One region of the Micromonospora sp. NPDC048843 genome, then DNA from elsewhere that is predicted to be linked to it. Evidence: riboswitches for the same ligand, from Rfam matches in the RefSeq annotation. Region 1 holds a riboswitch; each other region holds the start of a gene.
The links. A riboswitch is a leader RNA that binds a small molecule or an ion and turns the genes downstream of it on or off. The one in region 1 is predicted to bind cobalamin.
Positions count from the first base shown of each region.

Region 2: linked by a shared signal. The riboswitch ahead of AB0C20_RS07610 (ribonucleoside-diphosphate reductase subunit alpha) and the one ahead of AB0C20_RS20025 (prenyltransferase/squalene oxidase repeat-containing protein) in region 1 are both predicted to bind cobalamin.
Region 3: linked by a shared signal. The riboswitch ahead of cobN (cobaltochelatase subunit CobN) and the one ahead of AB0C20_RS20025 (prenyltransferase/squalene oxidase repeat-containing protein) in region 1 are both predicted to bind cobalamin.
Region 4: linked by a shared signal. The riboswitch ahead of AB0C20_RS31835 (acyl-CoA thioesterase) and the one ahead of AB0C20_RS20025 (prenyltransferase/squalene oxidase repeat-containing protein) in region 1 are both predicted to bind cobalamin.

Region 1 covers NZ_JBEZGJ010000084.1:599-5,193, reverse strand. The annotation lists gene AB0C20_RS20030 (LPXTG cell wall anchor domain-containing protein) at 1-491, opposite strand, end outside; gene AB0C20_RS20025 (prenyltransferase/squalene oxidase repeat-containing protein) at 488-3,214, opposite strand; cobalamin riboswitch at 3,307-3,446, opposite strand; cobalamin riboswitch at 3,489-3,611, shown strand; gene AB0C20_RS20020 (prenyltransferase/squalene oxidase repeat-containing protein) at 3,716-4,595, shown strand, end outside.
Region 2 covers NZ_JBEZGJ010000020.1:41,807-46,401, reverse strand. The annotation lists gene AB0C20_RS07615 (enolase C-terminal domain-like protein) at 1-1,000, opposite strand, end outside; cobalamin riboswitch at 1,433-1,650, shown strand; gene AB0C20_RS07610 (ribonucleoside-diphosphate reductase subunit alpha) at 1,842-4,160, shown strand; gene AB0C20_RS07605 (ribonucleotide-diphosphate reductase subunit beta) at 4,217-4,595, shown strand, end outside.
Region 3 covers NZ_JBEZGJ010000088.1:9,512-14,106, forward strand. The annotation lists gene cobN (cobaltochelatase subunit CobN) at 1-2,362, opposite strand, end outside; cobalamin riboswitch at 2,642-2,771, opposite strand; gene AB0C20_RS20665 (DUF5919 domain-containing protein) at 2,988-3,305, shown strand; gene AB0C20_RS20670 (hypothetical protein) at 3,302-3,478, shown strand; gene AB0C20_RS20675 (helix-turn-helix domain-containing protein) at 3,534-4,493, opposite strand; gene AB0C20_RS20680 (MFS transporter) at 4,552-4,595, shown strand, end outside.
Region 4 covers NZ_JBEZGJ010000211.1:4,700-9,294, reverse strand. The annotation lists gene AB0C20_RS31840 (copper resistance protein CopC) at 1-1,149, opposite strand, end outside; cobalamin riboswitch at 1,281-1,495, shown strand; gene AB0C20_RS31835 (acyl-CoA thioesterase) at 1,624-2,136, shown strand; gene AB0C20_RS31830 (zinc-dependent alcohol dehydrogenase family protein) at 2,246-3,238, shown strand; gene AB0C20_RS31825 (nucleotidyltransferase domain-containing protein) at 3,467-4,138, shown strand; gene AB0C20_RS31820 (nucleotidyltransferase domain-containing protein) at 4,138-4,595, shown strand, end outside.

The DNA of each region.
Region 1 (4,595 bases):
CCCTCGGTCCCCCCGATGTCGGTCGCCCCGAAGATCCACAGGTCGACGCTGCCGGGCTTGGGTTTGTAGCTCATCGCGCCGAGTTGGCTGTAGACCCAGCTGTTCTGCCCCGGGTCGGCGTGCCAGTACGACCAGTACGCGCTGGCCGGCGGGGTGAGGGCACACCCCTCGTCCGCCGGGGTGGGGTACTGGGTGCCGCCCTGGTGGCCCGCGTAGCCGATCCGGCAGATGAACGCCGGCCCGTCGTGCTGTGTTCCGGTGGTGCGCCAGCCGCCCTGGTTGAGCAGTTGGTAACCGGTGGTCGGGGTGGTGCCGCAGGACCGCAGGAGCGGCCCACCCCAGCGGCTGAAGTCGACAGCGAGGATCACCCCGGACGAGGTGGTGCACTGCCCGATCGGCAGCGGGTCGGCCAGCGCCGGCGTGGGCGTCACCGCCAGCGCGCCGACGATCGTCAGCGCCACTGTCGAGCGGCGCCACCTGCGGGCCGTCACGACAGGCCGCCCTGGTCGGCGACAGCGCGACGGCGTGCGGAGACCCGCAGCAGGATGCCCGCGACGACGAGCACCAGCGCCAGCAGGGTGATCGTGACGATCGACCAGCCAGTACGGGGCAGGTTGCCCGACGAGTGCCCGCCGGTGCCGGGCGACGAGGGGGTCACGCTGGGAGCCACGGACGGAGACGGCGACGCCGACGACGGGCTCGCGGTGGGCGTGGGCGTCGGGGTCGGGGTGGCGGACGGGTCCGGGCCCGGCAGTTCGTGCACGTCCCGGGTCAGGGTGGCGAACGAGATGCCTGTCGCGCCGCCGACGACCTGGGTGGACGCGCGTACGTCCGAGCCGGTCTGCCCCCCGGCGGCGACGGTGAACCCGCCGTCGTCGTTCTGCTGACCGGCCAGGAACGACAGTGCCTTGTCGGCCTGTCGGGCGTAGGTGTCGCCGCGCAGGGTGAGGCCCTGGATCGCGAGCGCTGTGGAGTTGGTGGAGTCGCCGGCCGCGCCGGGGAAACCGCCGTGTGCCTTCTGTGTCGACGCGATCCAGCTCAACGCCTTGTCGACGGCGCTGACCGCGGCCGGGTCGTCGGTTGACGACGCGAGAGCCATCGCTGCCATCGCGGTGCTGTCGACGTCCCGGTCGGCGTCCGCCGCCGGGATGAGGCTGGGGAACGATCCGTCGGCGCGCTGGAGGCCCTTCAGGAAGGCGATCGGCTTGGCGGCGGCCTCGCCCTGTCCGGCGCGGCGCTGCGCGATGATGCCGAGCGACTGCCCGAACACCGATGTGGCGTACCGGTAGTTGCCGGCCCCGGCGCAGCCGGCCTGCATGTCGAGCTTGGCGCAGGTGACGTCACCGAGCGCGGCGATCAGGTCGTGTCCGCCGAAGGCACGCGGGTCGTACCCGGTGACCTGGGCGAGGAGGGCCACCTTGCCGATCGCGCCGCCAGCGGCGTAGTCGGTACCGATGCCGAGCCACGTGTCGACTGTGAATCCGCTGTCGCCGACCGCGCCGCCGCCGCGCAGGAACTCGACGATCGCCCGCAGCTTGGCGTCGTCCCCGCCGGTGGCGGCCAGGGCGTAGGCGCCGTCGATGCTCAACCCGAAGTCGGGGAAGCCGGGGAACGACTCGTAGTACCTGCCGTCGATCAGGTTGGTCGGCGCGACGAGGTAGGACACCCCCTTGACCAGGTCGGGTCGCGGCCCGGCCGGCGGTGGCGGCGCACCCAGGCTGGCCAGGTTCTTGCCGGCCAGCGCGAGCGCGGCACCGGTCGTGGCGGCCAGGTCGGCGTCCGGGTTGCTCGGGTCGGGGCTGAGCCCACCGCCGGTGGTGATCCGGCCGACCAGCAGGCCGGTGGCGGCAGCGGCCCGGTCGGCGAGGCCCAGCACGGCGAGGGCCTGCGCGGCGTACCCGGTGGAGTAGGTGTCGGTGACCCCCGCGCCGGCGTACGGCTGGTAGCCGCCGTCGGGCTCCTGCGCGCCGGACAGGAACGCCTTTGCCGAATTCAGCGCCGCGTCGTGCCCGCCGAGTGTGTGCAGCGCCAGGACGGCCAGGGCCGTGGCGGCGAGGTCCGGATCACAGGCATCGGTCGGGCTGAGCCATCCGCCGGCGAAGGCGCCGGTCGCACACTGCTGCGCTGTCAACCGGGAGACGGTTGCGGCGGGCGGGGTGACGCCGGCCCGCTTGAGCGCGAGCAGCGCGCTCGCGTGGCTCATCGGGCCGGCGGATCCGGCGAAGTCACCAGCAGCGGCACAGCCAGCGGCGATGTCGGTCGCGGCGCAGACGTGGTCGGTGAGCGTGGCGATCAGATCCCGGCCGCCGAACGCACGGGGGTCGCCGCCGATGATCGTGGCGAGGAGCGCGAGGTCGGCGACGTTGCCGGCGTGCGGCGCGGCGGTGTCACCGTTGGGGAAGATCGCGGCGTCGACGTGCGTCCGGAGGTAGTCGACGACCTTCGTCAGGGTCTGAGCCTGACCGCCGGTCCCGGCCAGGGCTGTGGCGACGGCGATGGTCCGGTGGTAGTCGACACCCCAGTTGTCGACGTGGTCGCCATCGGTCAACTGCCCCACCAGGTAGCTCGCGACGGCCTTGACCTGGGCTTCCGTCGGCCGCGCCGGTTCGGGTGTCCCCGTCGGGGTCGCCGTCGGGGTCGCCGTCGCGCTCGGGGTCGGGCCGCTCGCGCGCACCGACGCGGGGGTGAAGCTCGGCGCCCCGGTGGAGCCGCCGATGTCGGTGCCGCCGAAGACCCACGCCTCGACCTCGCCCGGCCCCGGTCGCTGCGCCATCGCCCCGAGTGGACTGTAGGTCCAGTGGTCCTGCCCGGCCGGGGCGATCCAGTAGGACCAGTAGGCCGTCGCTGGCGGGGTCAACTGGCACGCCTCGTCGGCCGGCGTCGGGCGTTCGGCGCCGGCGTCGAAGGCGGCTGAGCCGATCCGGCAGATGAACCCGGGCCCGTCGTGGGCGGTGCCGGTCGTGGTGAAGCCCGCCTCGTGCAGCAGGTCCAGACCGGTGGTCGGGGCGGCGTCGCAGCCCCGCAGCAGCGGCCCACCCCACGCCCCGAAGTCGACCGCCACGATCGCGCCCTGGGTGGGGGTGCACGCCTCCAGCGGATCGGCGAGCGCCGCACGGGTCGGCACCACGAGCGCCAACGCGCCGAGCAGCACCGCGGCGACGAGCGCCAACCACGGCGCGGGAGTCCGCGACGTTCGACTGACCAGTGGGGACATGGCGACTCTCTCAGGGGTAGCGGCGCAGGCGCGGACGCGGACCCCGAGGACAAGTCCCGGAAATCTGGCTCCGCGCCGTGTACCTCGACGGCGCTGCGGTGCTCTATCCAGCCAGGTAATCCGACTCGTCCCGATTGGGACCTACGGCTGCGGGCCAGCGCCGGACTTTGACCGGCTTCCCCTGACTGCTGGATCGCGGTCATCGGACCACAGCAGCAACCACCCAGTCAACGCGAGAACGTGTCATGTACCTAACAGCGCGCGGTAGGGACTTCCTCCCATACGGTGACCGCGTCATCGCGTGGGGGAACCCGGTGGAAATCCGGGGCTGACGCGCAACGGTGAGGACGGTTGGCCGTCCCGAGCCCGACTACCCACGTGGTGACGCAGCACCTGCGGTATCCGTCCCACGCGTCCTGCGGCCGGCCCGCCCCGCTCCGCCGGCTCTCCCGTTGGGCCCCGGGTCGAGGCAGTCGTGCCCCGTACCCCCAAGGAGACCCGATGTCCTCGCGCCTTTCCTCCGGCAGTCGCCGGAGACGTCTCGCGACGGTTCCCGCCGCCGCGTTGATCGCCACTGTCGTCGCTGTCGCGACCGGTGCCGCACCGGCCGCCGCGACCTCGACGGCGGCGCAGATCGCCACCGCCAAGACCAACGGCGTCGCCTACCTGCGCACCCTCCAGGCAGTCGACGGCAGCTACGCCAGCGGCGGGCTGTCGAACGAGTGGGTGTTCAGCGCGTTCGCCCCCGCCGGTGTCGCGGCGGTGGACGTCTACCCCTCCGGCGACACGACAAAGAACGCCCGCACCGTGTACCGCAACCAACTCTCCGCCGCGTCCTGGCCGAGCACCTCCCCTGTCGTCACCGACTACGAGCGCGGTGTCCTGAACGCCTATGCCGCCGGCATCGACCCCGCTCGCGTCTCCCCCGCCCGCAACCTGATCGCCGACACCATCGCCTACTGGCAGACCGGCTCGGCCGGCTACTACGGCCCGCCGGCCAACTTCAACGGCACCGTATTCGCCACCCTCGCCCTGGCCGGCGCGAAGACCCAGGCCGGTGCCGCCCGCGTACCGCAGGCGCTCCTCAACCTGTCGGTCACCCGGATCCGCAACAACCAGCACAACGACGGCGGCTGGACCTTCACCCAGGCCGAGGGCAACCCCAGCCAACTCGCCGCCGCCAGCGACATCGACATGACCGGCGCCGCGATGGCCGCCCTCTGCGTCGCCGGTGTCCCCAACACCGACACCGACGTCGTGCAGGCGAAGAACTTCCTCAAGGGCAAGCTCGTCAACGCCTCGGGCGCCTTCACCTCGATGTTCGGTGTCAACACCGACTCCAACGCGTGGGCCGTCTCCGGGCTCAACGCCTGCGGCATTC
Region 2 (4,595 bases), on a different contig from region 1:
TGGCCAACCGGCCGGTGTCGAGCTGGCAGAAGTCGATGGCCTCGGCCTGGAACAGCTGCTTGAACATCACCCGGTTGTGGCAGTGTTCGCCGGTGGCGACGCCGATCGGAGCGACGGCGCGGCGGACGGCTGCGTGGCCCAGGATGTCGTCGGGGCTGGTCGGCTCCTCGATCCACAGTGGCGTGAACTGGGCGAGGGCGGTGACCCAGTCGATGGCCTGACCGACGTCCCACACCTGGTTGGCGTCGATCATCAGGTTGCGATCCGGCCCGAGGATCTCGCGCGCGATAGCGCATCGGCGGATGTCGTCGTCGAGGTTTGCGCCCACCTTGAGCTTGACGTAGCCGTAGCCGGTGTCCACCGCCTCCTGGCACAGTCGGCGCAGCTTGTCGTCGCCGTAGCCGAGCCAACCCGCGGAGGTGGTGTAGGCGGGGTAGCCGGTGCGGTCGAGCTCGGCGAGGCGGGCGGCCTTCGTGCCCTCCTTGGCCCGCAGGATGGCCAGTGCCTCGTCGCGGGTCAGCGCGTCGGACAGGTAGCGCAGGTCCGCGATGTCGACGAGTTGCTCGGGGGACATGTCGACGAGCAGCCGCCACAGCGGCTTGTCGGCGACCCGGGCGACCAGGTCCCATGACGCGTTCAACACGGCCGCCAGGGACAGGTGGACGACGCCCTTTTCCGGGCCGAGCCAGCGCAGTTGCGAGTCGGAGGTGAGGAGGCGGTAGACCGCGCCCATGTCCGCTGCCATGGTCGCCACGTCCAGGCCCACCAGAAGCTGTGCCTGGTGGACTGCGGCCGCCGCGACGATGTCGTTGCCTCGACCGATGGTGAAGGTCAGGCCGTGCCCCGCGAGTGGCGCCCCCGCGCCGTCGACGCCGTCGGTGTGCAGGACGACGTAAGCCGCCGAGTAGTCGCCGTCCTTGTTCATGGCGTCTGACCCGTCAGCGGTCAGGGAGGTGGGGAAGCGGACGTCTTCGACGGTGACGGCAGTGATCTGCGGCATGCGCTCCTCGCCCGGCTAGGCTAAAGATCAGATGATCACTGGGAGTATACGGAGGGCTGCTCCAGCACGTCAACGATGTCGATCACCGCTGACCCGCAGACGTATGATGTTTGCGTCGCCGAGCCGCTCCGCCTTATCGCCCATCGTGCCGGTAGGCGGGGGAAGGTGGCGGGGGTGGCGGGGCGTGGAGATCGGATGTTCCACCTCGCGCCGAGGCATTGACGTCGACGTATGGGAGTACTTTGCGGTGCCGTGGCTCCGATACATCAAATCTTTGTCGACTGTCGACACTCGCGCGGAGAGTCCGGTCTCTGGTGCCCGGCCTCGGTCGGCGTGGGGTGGTTGGCCGCGGTGGTGACGGTGGTCACCGAGTGAGCAGCCGACACGCCCGAGACCGACATGTGGGGTGTGACAACGACTGCGTCCCTATATATGGTGTCGAGCGCAGCTGGTTCGGCCGCTCATCCAGTGCGGTCGAGGCAACAGGGAACCCGGTGGAAATCCGGGACTGTCCCGCAGCGGTGAGTGGGAACGACCGCCGTCATCAGCACTGGGCCACCAATCGGCCTGGGAAGCGACGGCCAGTAGGAGACCGGCGAGCCCGGTCGTGCCCGCGAGTCCGAAGACCTGCCAGCGCGCCGCGTACCCGCATCCGGGTGGGCGGCGGTCCGAGGCCGCGTGGGACGGCTGACGCCACCTGACCCACGCCGGGCTGGCGTGGCGTCCGTCGGTGTCTGTCTCCTCGCGTCCGGGCCACCAGGTCTCGAACTCCGAGGAGCGAGTGGTGACAGTCACCGAGGTAGTCCCGGCCAGCGGCGACGCGATCCTGCGGCGGACGCCGATGCGGGTCCGCAAGCGCGACGGCGGCACCGAACGAGTGGACGTGAACAAGATCGTCCGGGCGGTCGAGCGGTGGGCCGACGACCTGGCCGACGTCGATCCGATGCGGGTGGCCACCCGCACCATCAGCGGCCTCTACGACGGCGCGACCACTGCCGAACTGGACCGGCTGTCCATCCAGACCGCCGCCGAGATGATCGGTGAGGAGCCGCAGTACTCACGCCTCGCCGCGCGGCTGCTGGCCGGCTACGTCGACAAGGAGGTGCGTCGACAGGGCATCACCTCGTTCAGCGCGGCGATCCGGGTCGGCCACGCCGAGGGCCTGATCGGTGACGACACCGCCGCGTTCGTCGCCGCACACGCCGCGACGCTCGACCACGCCATCGACCCCGACGGCGACCGCCGGTTCGAGTACTTCGGCCTGCGCACCGTGTACGACCGCTACCTGCTGCGCCACCCCACCAGCCGACTGGTGCTGGAGACCCCGCAGTACTGGCTGCTGCGGGTGGCCTGCGGCCTGGCCCGGACGGCGGACGAGGCTGTCGGCTTCTACCGGCTGATGTCCAGCCTGGCCTACCTGCCCAGCTCACCGACCTTGTTCAACTCCGGCACCCGGCACACCCAGATGTCCTCCTGCTACCTGGTCGACTCCCCGCTCGACGAGCTGGACTCGATCTACCAGCGGTACGCCCAGGTCGCCAACCTGTCCAAGTTCGCCGGTGGCATCGGCATCGCGTACTCCCGGGTCCGCTCCCGGGGAGCGCTGATCCGGGGCACGAACGGGCAGTCCAACGGGATCGTGCCGTGGCTGCGCACGTTGGACGCGAGCGTCGCCGCGGTGAACCAGGGTGGCCGCCGCAAGGGCGCGGCCTGCGTCTACCTGGAGCCGTGGCACCCGGACATCGAGGAGTTCCTGCAACTGCGGGACAACACCGGCGAGGACGCCCGACGCGCCCACAACCTCAACCTGGCCAACTGGATCCCGGACGAGTTCATGCGCCGGGTCGAGGCCGACGAGCTGTGGTCGCTGTTCGACCCGCACGAGGTGCCCGAGTTGCCCGACCTGTGGGGGGAGCGGTTCGACGCCGCGTACCGGGAGGCCGAGGCGCAGGGCCGCTACGTGCGGCAGATCCCGGCACGGGAGCTGTACGGGAAGATGATGCGGACCCTCGCCCAGACCGGCAACGGCTGGATGACCTTCAAGGACGCCGCCAACCGGCTCTGCAACCAGACCGCCGAGCCGGGCAACGTGGTGCACCTGTCGAACCTCTGCACCGAGATCATCGAGGTGTCCAGTGACACCGAGACCGCCGTGTGCAACCTCGGCTCGGTGAACCTCGCCGCCCATCTCACCGCCGACGGCATCGACTGGGATCGGCTGCGCGCCACGGTGCGGACCGCTGTGACCTTCCTCGACCGCGTCATCGACATCAACTACTACCCGACCGCGCAGGCGGCGGCGAGCAACCCCCGCTGGCGGCCGGTCGGACTCGGACTGATGGGCCTACAGGACGCCTTCTTCGCGCTGCGGCTGCCGTTCGACTCGCCGGCCGCCCGGGAGCTGTCCACCCGGATCAGCGAGGAGCTGTACCTGACGGCGCTGGAGACCTCCGCCGACCTGGCGCGCGACTTCGGCGCGCACCCGGCGTACCCGCAGACCCGGGCCGCGCGGGGCCAGCTCCAGCCCGACCTGTGGGGTGTCGAGGGCACGCAGACCGCGCGGTGGGACGCGCTGCGTGAGCGGGTCGAGGCGTACGGGCTGCGCAACTCGCTGCTCGTGGCGGTCGCGCCGACCGCCACCATCGCCTCGATCGCCGGGTGCTACGAGTGCATCGAGCCGCAGGTGTCCAACCTGTTCAAGCGAGAGACCCTGTCCGGGGAGTTCCTCCAGGTCAACACCGCTCTGGTACGCGAGCTGAAGGCCCGCGGTCTGTGGACCGAGCGGGTCCGTTCGGCGATCAAGCGGGCGGAGGGGTCGGTGCAGGACATCGCCGAGCTTCCGGTCGGCGTACGGGAGCTGTTCCGCACCGCGTGGGAGCTGCCGCAGCGGGCGCTGATCGACCTGGCCGCCGCCCGCGCCCCGTTCATCGACCAGTCCCAGTCGCTGAACCTGTTCCTGGCCGCGCCGACCATCGGCAAGCTCTCCTCGATGTACCTGTACGCCTGGAAGGCAGGGCTGAAGACCACCTACTACCTGCGCTCGCGCCCCGCGACGCGGATCCAGCAGGCCACCGTCAGCGCCATCGCACCCGTCGTCGTCGACGCGGAGGCGCTGGCCTGCTCGCTGGAGAACCCCGAGTCGTGCGAGGCCTGCCAGTGACCCCCACCGACGCCGCCACCACAGACGCCAGCACCACCGACACGAGGACCACGCACATGCTGCTCGACCCCGGGATGGACCTCACTCTCCGCCCGATGCGCTACCCGCACTTCTTCGACCGGTTCCGCGACGCGATCCGCAACACCTGGACGGTCGAGGAGGTCGACCTGCACGCCGACCTCGCCGACCTGGACAAGCTGTCGCCGGCCGAACGGCACCTGGTCAGCCGCCTGGTGGCGTTCTTCGCCACCGGTGACACGATCGTCGCCAACAACCTGGTGCTCAACCTCTACCAGCACGTCAACAGCCCGGAAGGTCGCCTCTACCTGTCCCGCCAGCTGTTCGAGGAGGCAGTGCACGTCCAGTTCTATCTCAACCTGCTCGACACGTACGTGCCGGACGAGACCGAGCGCTTCGAGGCATTCGCGGCCATCG
Region 3 (4,595 bases), on a different contig from region 1:
CCAGCTCGGTGGCGGCGAAGTGCAGCACCGCGGCGACGTCCGGGATCGAGCGACCGGTCACCTCGGCCACTACGGCGTCGACAGTGTCCACGGCCCAGTCCAGGGTCTCCATGCCGATGACCAGCCGCCGCGCGAGGGCCTCGATGAGGTCGATCGCGTCGGCGGCGGTGCCGGCCGGCCCGTCCACCACGTCGGTCAGCGCCGCGGGCAACGCCAGCCGTTGTCCCGGTGACGCGAGCAGTTCCTGCTCGTCGAGGGAGTACGCGACGGCGAGTGCCTGTCGCAGGCCGGGCAGGGCCCGGGCGCCGCCCCAGATCTGCGGGGCGCGCAGCACCGCCAGGACCAGGTTGACCCGGGGTTCGCCGGTGGGAGCGTCGGCGAGGATGTGCAGCCCGTCGCGGATCTGGACGTCCTTGACCTCGCACAGGTACCCGTCGAGGTGCAGCACGAAGTCGTCGAAGTCGTCCGCGTCGGGCATCGCCTCGGCGTGCAGGTCGTGGTGCAGTTCGGCGGCGCGCACCAGGTCCCAGATCTGGGCTCGCACTGTGGGCACCTTGGCCGGGTCGAGGGCCTGCACTGTCGCGTACTCGTCGAGCAGTTGTTCCAGTTTGGCCAGGTCGCCGTAGGTCTCGGCACGGGCCATCGGCGGGACCAGGTGGTCGACGACCACGGCGTGCGCCCGCCGCTTGGCCTGGGTGCCCTCGCCGGGGTCGTTGACGATGAACGGGTACACCAGCGGCAGGTCGCCGAGGACCGCGTCGGGCGCACAGCCGGCGGCCAGACCGAGGCCCTTGCCGGGCAGCCACTCCAGGGTGCCGTGCTTGCCCAGGTGCACCACGGCGTCCGCGCCGAAGCCGCCGTCCGCGGCCGGCGAGGCCAGCCAGCGGTACGCGGCCAGGTAGTGGTGACTCGGCGGCAGGTCCGGGTCGTGGTAGATGGCGATCGGGTTCTCCCCGAAGCCGCGGGGTGGCTGGATCAGCAGCACCACGTTGCCGAAGCGCAGCCCGGCGAGCACGATGTCGCCGCCCTCGGTGTACAGCTCGCCCGGTGGCTCACCCCAGTGCTCCCGCATCCGCTCGCGCAGCTCGGCCGGGACCTGGTCGAACCAGCGCCGGTACGTCGGCCCCGGTATCCGGGCCTCGGCGGCGGCCAACTGCTCCGGGGTGAGCCACTCCACGTCGTGACCACCGGCGGCGATCAGCGCGTGGATCAGCGCGTCGCCGTCGTCCGGCGGTGGCGTGTCACCCAGGTCGTAGCCGGCCTCGGCCAGCGCGGCGAACAGCCGGACCGCCGAGGCCGGGGTGTCCAACCCGACGGCGTTACCGACCCGGGAGTGCTTGGTGGGGTACGAGCTGAGCACCACGGCGACGCGCTTGTCGGCGTGCGGCACGTACCGCAGCCGGGCGTGGCGCACCGCGATCCCGGCGACCCGGGCGGCCCGCTCGGGGTCGGCGGCGTAGACCGAGAGGCCGTCGGCGTCGATCTGCTTGAACGAGAACGGCACTGTGACGATCCGGCCGTCGAACTCGGGGATGGCCACCTGCATGGCGGCGTCCAGGGGGGACAGACCGGCGTCGCTGTCGGCCCACTGCGCGCGGGTGCTGGTGAGGCAGAGGGCCTGGATGACCGGCACGTCCAGGGCGGCCAGGGCGCCCACGTCCCAGGCGTCCTCGTCGCCGCCACCGGAGGCGTCGGCGGCGACCGCGCCGCCGGCCGCGAGGACCGTGACCAGCAGCGCGTCACAGCGGGCGAAGAGCCCGAGTGGGCCGGTGCCCGCGGTCAGCCCGCGCAGCGAGCCGCAGAAGATCGGCAGCGGGTTGCCGCCAGCTCTGTGGACCGCGTCCGCGAGCACGTCGACGAAGTCGGTGTTGCCGGCCAGCGCATGCGCCCGGTAGAAGACGATCCCCACTGTGGGCCGGTCCGGAGCGGCGGGGTGTTCGCCGTGTACCCCGTACGCAGGGGTGGGCGTGGGTGCGGCGAACCCCTCGCCGGTGAGCAGCACCGTGTCGGAGAGGAACCGGGCCAACTGCCCGAGGTTGTCCGGGCCGCCCTCCGTCAGATACGCCAGCGACTGGCTGACGACCCCGGATGGCACTGTGGAGATGGCCATCAGCTCCGCGTCGGGTAGCGCCTCACCGCCGAGGACCACCGTCGGCACGCCGGTGGCGAGCACCGCAGCGAGGCCGTCCGGCCACGCCTGCCGACCGCCGAGCAGGCGTACGACGACGAGGGCGACCTCGTCGAGCAGGGCGGGCACCTCCTCGGCGGTAACTCGGGCGGGGTTGGCCAACCGGTAGTCGGCGCCGCTGGCGCGGGCGGCCAGCAGGTCGGTGTCGGCGGTGGACAGCAGCAGGATGCGCACGGCAGGCTCCGGAAAGTGACGCCCTGGGCCCTCACTGAGGCGACCGGGGCGATACGGGTGGGTACGGCGTCAGCCGGTACGACGGCCCGAGCGAACGGCGCACCGACGCATGGGTCGGGGCCGGTCAGCGCCGGGCGATCAGCTCAGCGGTGCCGGTGGCCGGTGCCCTTGGAATGCACTGCCTGGAGCGCGATACGACGATAATCGTCGATGAATGAGACGCCGTGCGTCATCGGGTCCTCCTCGGGTGTCCACGCCCTGGGGTACGTCCGACGGCCGAAGTATCCTGGCTTCCGGATCGACGCTCTCCCCCGGCCTTCCAACCGCAGACACACGGCCGTGACTCACGAGGGGGGATCGCTCCCCGGTGACAGTGGCGGGACCGCGTCGGAATCGCACCGACTTCCTTCACTGCCGTCAGGCCGCGAATGCTGCCACACCGCCGCGTCGCCGGTCAACGCGGACCCCGCCGTCGCACGCCCGTTCTCACCACATTGACCTGCGGAAATATCGGCGCGCGAGGTTGTCGTCCGCCGCTGCGGCGGGCTGCTGGGCTGGTTGGTCGTTGGCGGCGTGGTCCCCTGCCGGGGGCAGTGCGGGTGCGACGCCCTTTGGAGCTGATGTCGTGGACGATTCAGTCCGCCCCGGTCAGCCCCGGGCTACTCGTGCCCAAATCGGCGCGGGTGGCGGGTCAGCGACAGCCAGCCGAGAAGACGGCTGTGCATCATGGCAAGGTCGGGACGACCGGCGTCTACGACGAGCCCGTTCGCGCCAACGTGCTTTGATCGATGACCGGCTCTGCGTTGTTCAGCACTACCTACCGCAGATGCGGGGCGTCGACTGCCCGGCGACGGTCATCGAGCGCAGCACTGACCCCTCCGGCCTCTACCCGATATTCGACGAGATGTTCAGCTCGCTCTGGGATCGCAGCCGCCAGCTATGACCGACCACGCCCGCCTCCTCCCCCTCGCACAGGAGGCCGTCGACCTGGCGCAGAACCTCATGCTGACACTCCAGCCCGGCGCGCTGACCTTCAAGGGTGACTGCGATGCTTCTACCCGCCGCCGGCACATCTGCGCCGGCCGGAGGACGGCCTCGGCCGTCGAGGGCGCCTGATCCAGGCCCTCCCGGTACCGAGTGCGGGCAGCATGGGCCGACACGCCGGGTCCCGTCAGAACGATAAGGCCCCGGCCACCAGCGTCCGGGCCGCATCCGTCCACCAGTAGAGGACCTCCCGGCCTGACCGGCGCTTCTGGAGCAGACCGGCATCCGTCAGCACGCGCAGGTGACCACCGACGGTACCGAGCGGCAGCCCGGTCGCGGCGACCACGGCCGTGGTGCTGACCGGCTCAGCCGCCTGCACCAGAATCGTGCTCCGCGCGTTCCCGAGCAGGCGGCGCAGTGGATCCGGGGTGGTGAGAGCCGCCTGCGTGAAGACCCCGGTCACCGGGTAGACGATCCCGAAGCGGTCGGGCAACCTCCAGGAGATCCAGCCTCCCCGGCAGTGGGCCGCGAAGAACGTCAGCGTCCCGCTGCGCACGTCGGACGGTGGGTAGGGCCGCTCCTCGACCTGCAGCCGGCCGTTGCCCAGCCAGCGCGTGCCGGGCCGCATGTCGTTGAGGACCCCGGACCATCCGTCCCGGCCCAGCCGGGAGATCCGGGACACCACGTCGGCGCGCAGCACCGACTGCCGGCGCGGCCAGTCCGCCTCAATGGTGTGGTGCCAGACCCAGCGCAGGAGAGCGGCCGTCCGGCTCGCCAACCCCGAAGCGCGCAGTTCCGCAGCCAGCGGAGAACGTACGTGGGCCAGATCGGCACGGATCCGGTCATCCGGCAGCGATTCGAGCTCCACGAGTTCGTCGTCCAGCGTCATGTCCGGACGGGCGGGAGGCACCGTCAGGAAGTCGGCCATCCAGGAGGACGACATGGCGTGCGCCAGGATGGCCCGGGTCACCGGGTCACCGTCGAGATAGCCCCGGAAGGCATCGACATGCTGGTCCCGCCAGACCCGATGCCACGGAAGCGGCTGAGCCCTGCGCAGGATATTCAGCGCCCCCAACGTCTCGGTGAGCTGCGAGGTGCCGAAACGCGCCTGCGCCATCACTTCGGCGTCGACCAGGAACACCGCCACTTTTCGCCTCCAGTCGAAACTCTAGGGAGGCGCCGCAGGATGTCGCAAGCTCCTGGCCATGCACAGCGACACCCAACCAGGCGACCCGACGACAGTGAGCAC
Region 4 (4,595 bases), on a different contig from region 1:
GTTGCTCAACCGGGACCCAGGCGTCGCGGCGGCGAGGTCCGTGTCGGGCCGTGATCCGGTGTCGACCGTCGCCTCGCCGTCCGTGCTGGCGAGGGCCTCGGTCACCTGATCGGTAGGCGTCGGATCGACAGCAACGCCCGCGCGGGCCGTGACGACCGTGTCGCCCTTGCGCGCCGCCGGCACTGTGGCGGGCCGCCGCTTGTCGCTCGCGGTACGCGCGACGACGCCGGTCGCCGCGCCGGTCTTGCCCCCGACGGTCTTGCCAGCGCCGGCCCTGCCCCCGACGGTCTTGTCCCCGGCAGCTTTGCCGCCGACGGTCCTGCCAGCGCCGGCCCTGTTCGTGGCACGGGCGCCACCGCCGCGTCGACCGGAGGTCGCCGCCGAGGTACGGCCCCGGCCGGTGGGTGTGCCGGCGGATCGGCGACGCCAGACGACGAACCCGGCCACCGCCCCGACCGCCGCGACCGCCGCCGCCCAGCCGGCCCAGACCAGTGCCCCGGGACCGCTCTCCTCGGTCGACCCGGTCGACGGGGCCGCCGCAGCCGGCGGGGTCGACGGATCGTCCGCGGTGGTCGGCACCGCCGAGGCCTGCCCGGACGAGTTGTGCTGCTCGGTGGCGGCCACCAGAGCCGGGTCCGGTTGGGTCGACGGCGGGCTCCACCCCTTCGGCGCTGCCGTCACCCGCCCGTCGTGGCGGAAGGTCAGGGTGCCCCGCACGGTGTCGCCGTCCGAGGCGACCGACAGATAGCTCACCGAGTACTGGCCCTTGGCGGGCAGGTGGGCGACGGACACCACCGCGGGGAACCCCGTCGTGTACTCCCGTGGCTCGAACTGCCCATTGACCAGGAAGTACTCGCGTACCGGCTTGTCCAGTGGCTTCGGCTCCCCATACGACCAGCCGTTGTCGACACGGACGCCGCCCGGGGCGGTGATCGTGAAGAACGCGTTGGCGGCGGCCTTCTCGGTGAAGTAGAGCCGCACCTCCGTCAACGGCTCGCGCACTGTGGCGCCGCTCGCCGGTGTGGACATGGCGAGGGTCCCGTGCGCTGCGGCGGGTTGGGCGGACGCGAGGAGAGCGACAGCCGAGGCGAGGAGGAACGCGAGGAGGCCAGAGACCACCCGCCCGCAAGTCTGGGGGAGACGACGCATCTGGATATCCTCACCCTCGCGAGACTTTTTTCAAGAGCTGACGATCTTCTTCCTCAGATGGCAAAAGTTGACGATCAGGTCATCCGTCGCCGCGGCAGGACGCCCCGGGTGGACACATTCCCTGGCCAGCTATGCTCGCCGACGGCGCTGGTTCGCCCCGTCGTGACCGGCGGGGCGTCGTAAGAGGGAACCCGGTGAAAATCCGGGGCTGCCCCGCAGCGGTGAGTGGGAACGACCGCCGTCATCAGCACTGGGCCAGTGGCCTGGGAAGCGACGGCCAGTAGGCGACCGGCGCGACCGGTCAGGCCCGCGAGTCCGAAGACCTGCCGGCGCCGCGTACACAACCGTGTGCGCTGCCGTCGGTCTCGCGGGTGGGCTGAGCGGGTGACGGGCCGCGCGTGTGGTGCACGGCCAGGTCCTCGTCAGCGTGTCCGTGACCCGGCGGTGTGGTTTCCCGAGGGACGGACTACCGCTGTGCACGACACCACCACCATCGCCGGCCGCGCGCCGTCGGCGTCGCACCTGACCCTTTCGCAGATCATGGACCAGCACCACACCAACCTGATGGGTACGGTGCACGGCGGCCGGATCCTCAACCTCATCGACTCCGTCGCCGGTGTGGTCGCAGCCCGGCACTCCGACGGGCCGGCGGTGACCGCCGCCATCGACGAGACGGCGTTCCTCCGCGCGGTGCGGGTCGGTGACGTGGTGCACGTCGATGCCCGGATCACCTGGGCCGGCCGCAGCTCGATGGAGGTGGCCGTCAAGGTGACCGCCGACCGGTGGGACCGGGCGGTGCCGCCCACCGACGTGGCCACCGCCCACCTGGTCATGGTCGCCATCGACGACGACGGCCAGCCTCGGACGGTGCCACCGCTGCTACCGGAGACCGACGGAGACCGGCGACGGTACCGGGAGGCGGAGATCCGTCGGAAGCACCGACTGGCGCTGCGACGCGCGCTGCTCGACGGCGCCGAAGACGACTGACCCGCGCTCGGGCCCGCCCGTTGCGGCGCTGGCGCGGTCCGAGGAACCCGCCCCGCCGCCTATCCGGTCGGATAGCGTCCACGTGAAGCCTCGATCACGGAGAGTGTGGATGGTTATGCGCGCTGCGGTGCTGCGGGAGTTCGACGTTCCGCTGACGGTCGAGGAGATCGATCAACCCATCCCCGGGCGCGGGCAGGTGCTGGTGCGGGTAATCGCCAGCGGGGTCAACCCGCTCGACACGAAGATCCAGGCAGGTAAGGCCGCGCACGCGCGCGTCGAGCTGCCTGCGGTGCTCGGCCTGGACCTCGCCGGCGTCGTCGCGGCGGTCGCCGCGGACGTGACCGGCTTCGAGCCGGGAGACGAGGTGTACGGGCTGTGCGGGGGCGTCGGCGACCTCCAGGGCTCGCTGGCCGAGTACGCCGCCGTGGACGCTCGACTGCTGGCCCACAAGCCGAGGAGCCTCTCGATGCGGGAGGCCGCCGCGTTGCCCCTGGCGGCGGTCACCTCCTGGGAGGGGTTGGTCGACCGGGCCGGAGTCCGCGCCGGGCAGAAGGTCCTGGTGCACGGCGGTGCCGGCGGTGTCGGACACGTGGGCGTGCAGCTTGCCCAGGCGAGAGGCGCCGAGGCGTATGCCACTGGCGGGCCGGCGAGCCTGCGGGTGATCGAGAGTCTGGGCGCGGTGCCGATCGACTACACAGCGAGCAAGGTCGAGGAGTACGTCGAGAGGTACACCGGCGGCGAGGGCTTCGACATCGTGATGGACAACGTCGGCGGCGCGACGCTCGACGCGTCGTTCGCGGCGGTACGCACCTACCACGGGCACGTCGTCAGCGCGCTGGGCTGGGGCTCACACTCGCTCGCCCCGCTGTCGTTCCGAGGCGCGACCTACTCCGGCGTGTTCACCCTGCTGCCGATGCTCACCGGGCGCGGCCGCGAACACCACGGCGACATCCTGCGCGAGATCGCGACGCTGGCCGACGCTGGTGCGTTGCGCCCGCGACTGGATCCGCGCACGTTCACGCTCGACAGGGTCATGGACGCCCATCGGCTGGTCGCCGACGGCACCGCCGAGGGCAAGGTCGTCGTGGACGTCCCCGGTTGAGCCGAGCCGTTCGTTCACACCGAAGGGGTCAGCACTGGGATCCTGGTTGTCGCTCCGGTGACGTCTGCCCATGCCGAGATTCGTGCTCTACGGCGACGAGTACGGGCCTGGGTCGCAGGTTGGCCGGACCACCATGAGCACTTCTTCGTCGAAGAGCCGAACCTCACGGACGCGGAGTGCTCGAAAAGGGTGGCGCGTGCGGGGCGGTGGTTGGGTAGCGTCCCGGGCGTGATCGATCTTGTTGAGCGGCATACGGTTCTCGCCGTTGTGGTCGGGTCGCGGGCGTACGGGCTGCATGACCGGGACTCCGACTACGACCGGCGTGGCGTCTATGTAGCGCCCACGCGGGCGTTCTGGCACCTCGACAAGCCGCCCACTCACCTCGACGGTCCGGCGGTGGAGCAGTTCTCCTGGGAGTTCGAACGCTTCTGCGTCCTGGCCCTGCAGGGCAACCCGACAGTCCTGGAGGTGCTCTGGTCCCCGCTGGTCGAGAGAATCACCGTCGACGGGGAATGGTTGCTGGCCGCACGGCAGGCGTTTCTGTCGAGGCGGGTGGCGGAGACCTACGGCAACTACGCCCGGGATCAGCTCAACCGAGTGGCGGCACGCCGTGAGCGCACCGGCGAGACGAACCACAAGCAGGCCATGCACATGATCCGGCTGCTGGTCGCCGGGGCGCATGTGCTGCGTACCGGGGAGGTGCTGGTCGACGTTCGTCACCTGCGTGACCGGCTGCTCGCGGTGCGGCGTGGCGAGCTGCCCTGGGATGAGGTTGCCGCCTGGGCGGCGGACCTACTGGCTGAGCTCGCCGACGCGACCGCCACCACCACGCTGCCCGACCAACCCGACCGGGTTGACGTGGATCGGCTGCTCACGGCCGTACGGGAAAGGAACCTGTAGTGACCACCGAGGTGCCGCCGTGGGCCGCCGAGGCAGCCTGCGTCCTGCCCCGTCCGCTGCTGTTCGCCACCGTCAGCGGTGCGCATCTGTACGGATTCGCGTCCATCGACTCCGATCTGGATCTGCGGGCCGTGCACTTGCTCTCGCCCGAGGAGGTCGTCGGGTTGCGCACCGGTCCGCAGACGTTGCAGCACATGGGCGTGCGCGACGGTGTCGAGTTGGACGTCGTCAGCCACGATCTGCTGAAGTTCGTCAAGCTGTTGAACAGCCGCAACGGGTACGTTCTGGAGCAGCTGTTGTCACCGCTGGTGGTTGTGACCACTGCGGTGCACGCCGAACTCATCTCCTTGGCCCCGCGACTGGTCACCCGTCACCATGCGCACCACTACCTCGGATTCGCGGCCACTCAGGAGAAGTTGTACGCCAAAACCGGGCAGCTCAAGCCTGCGCTGTACAC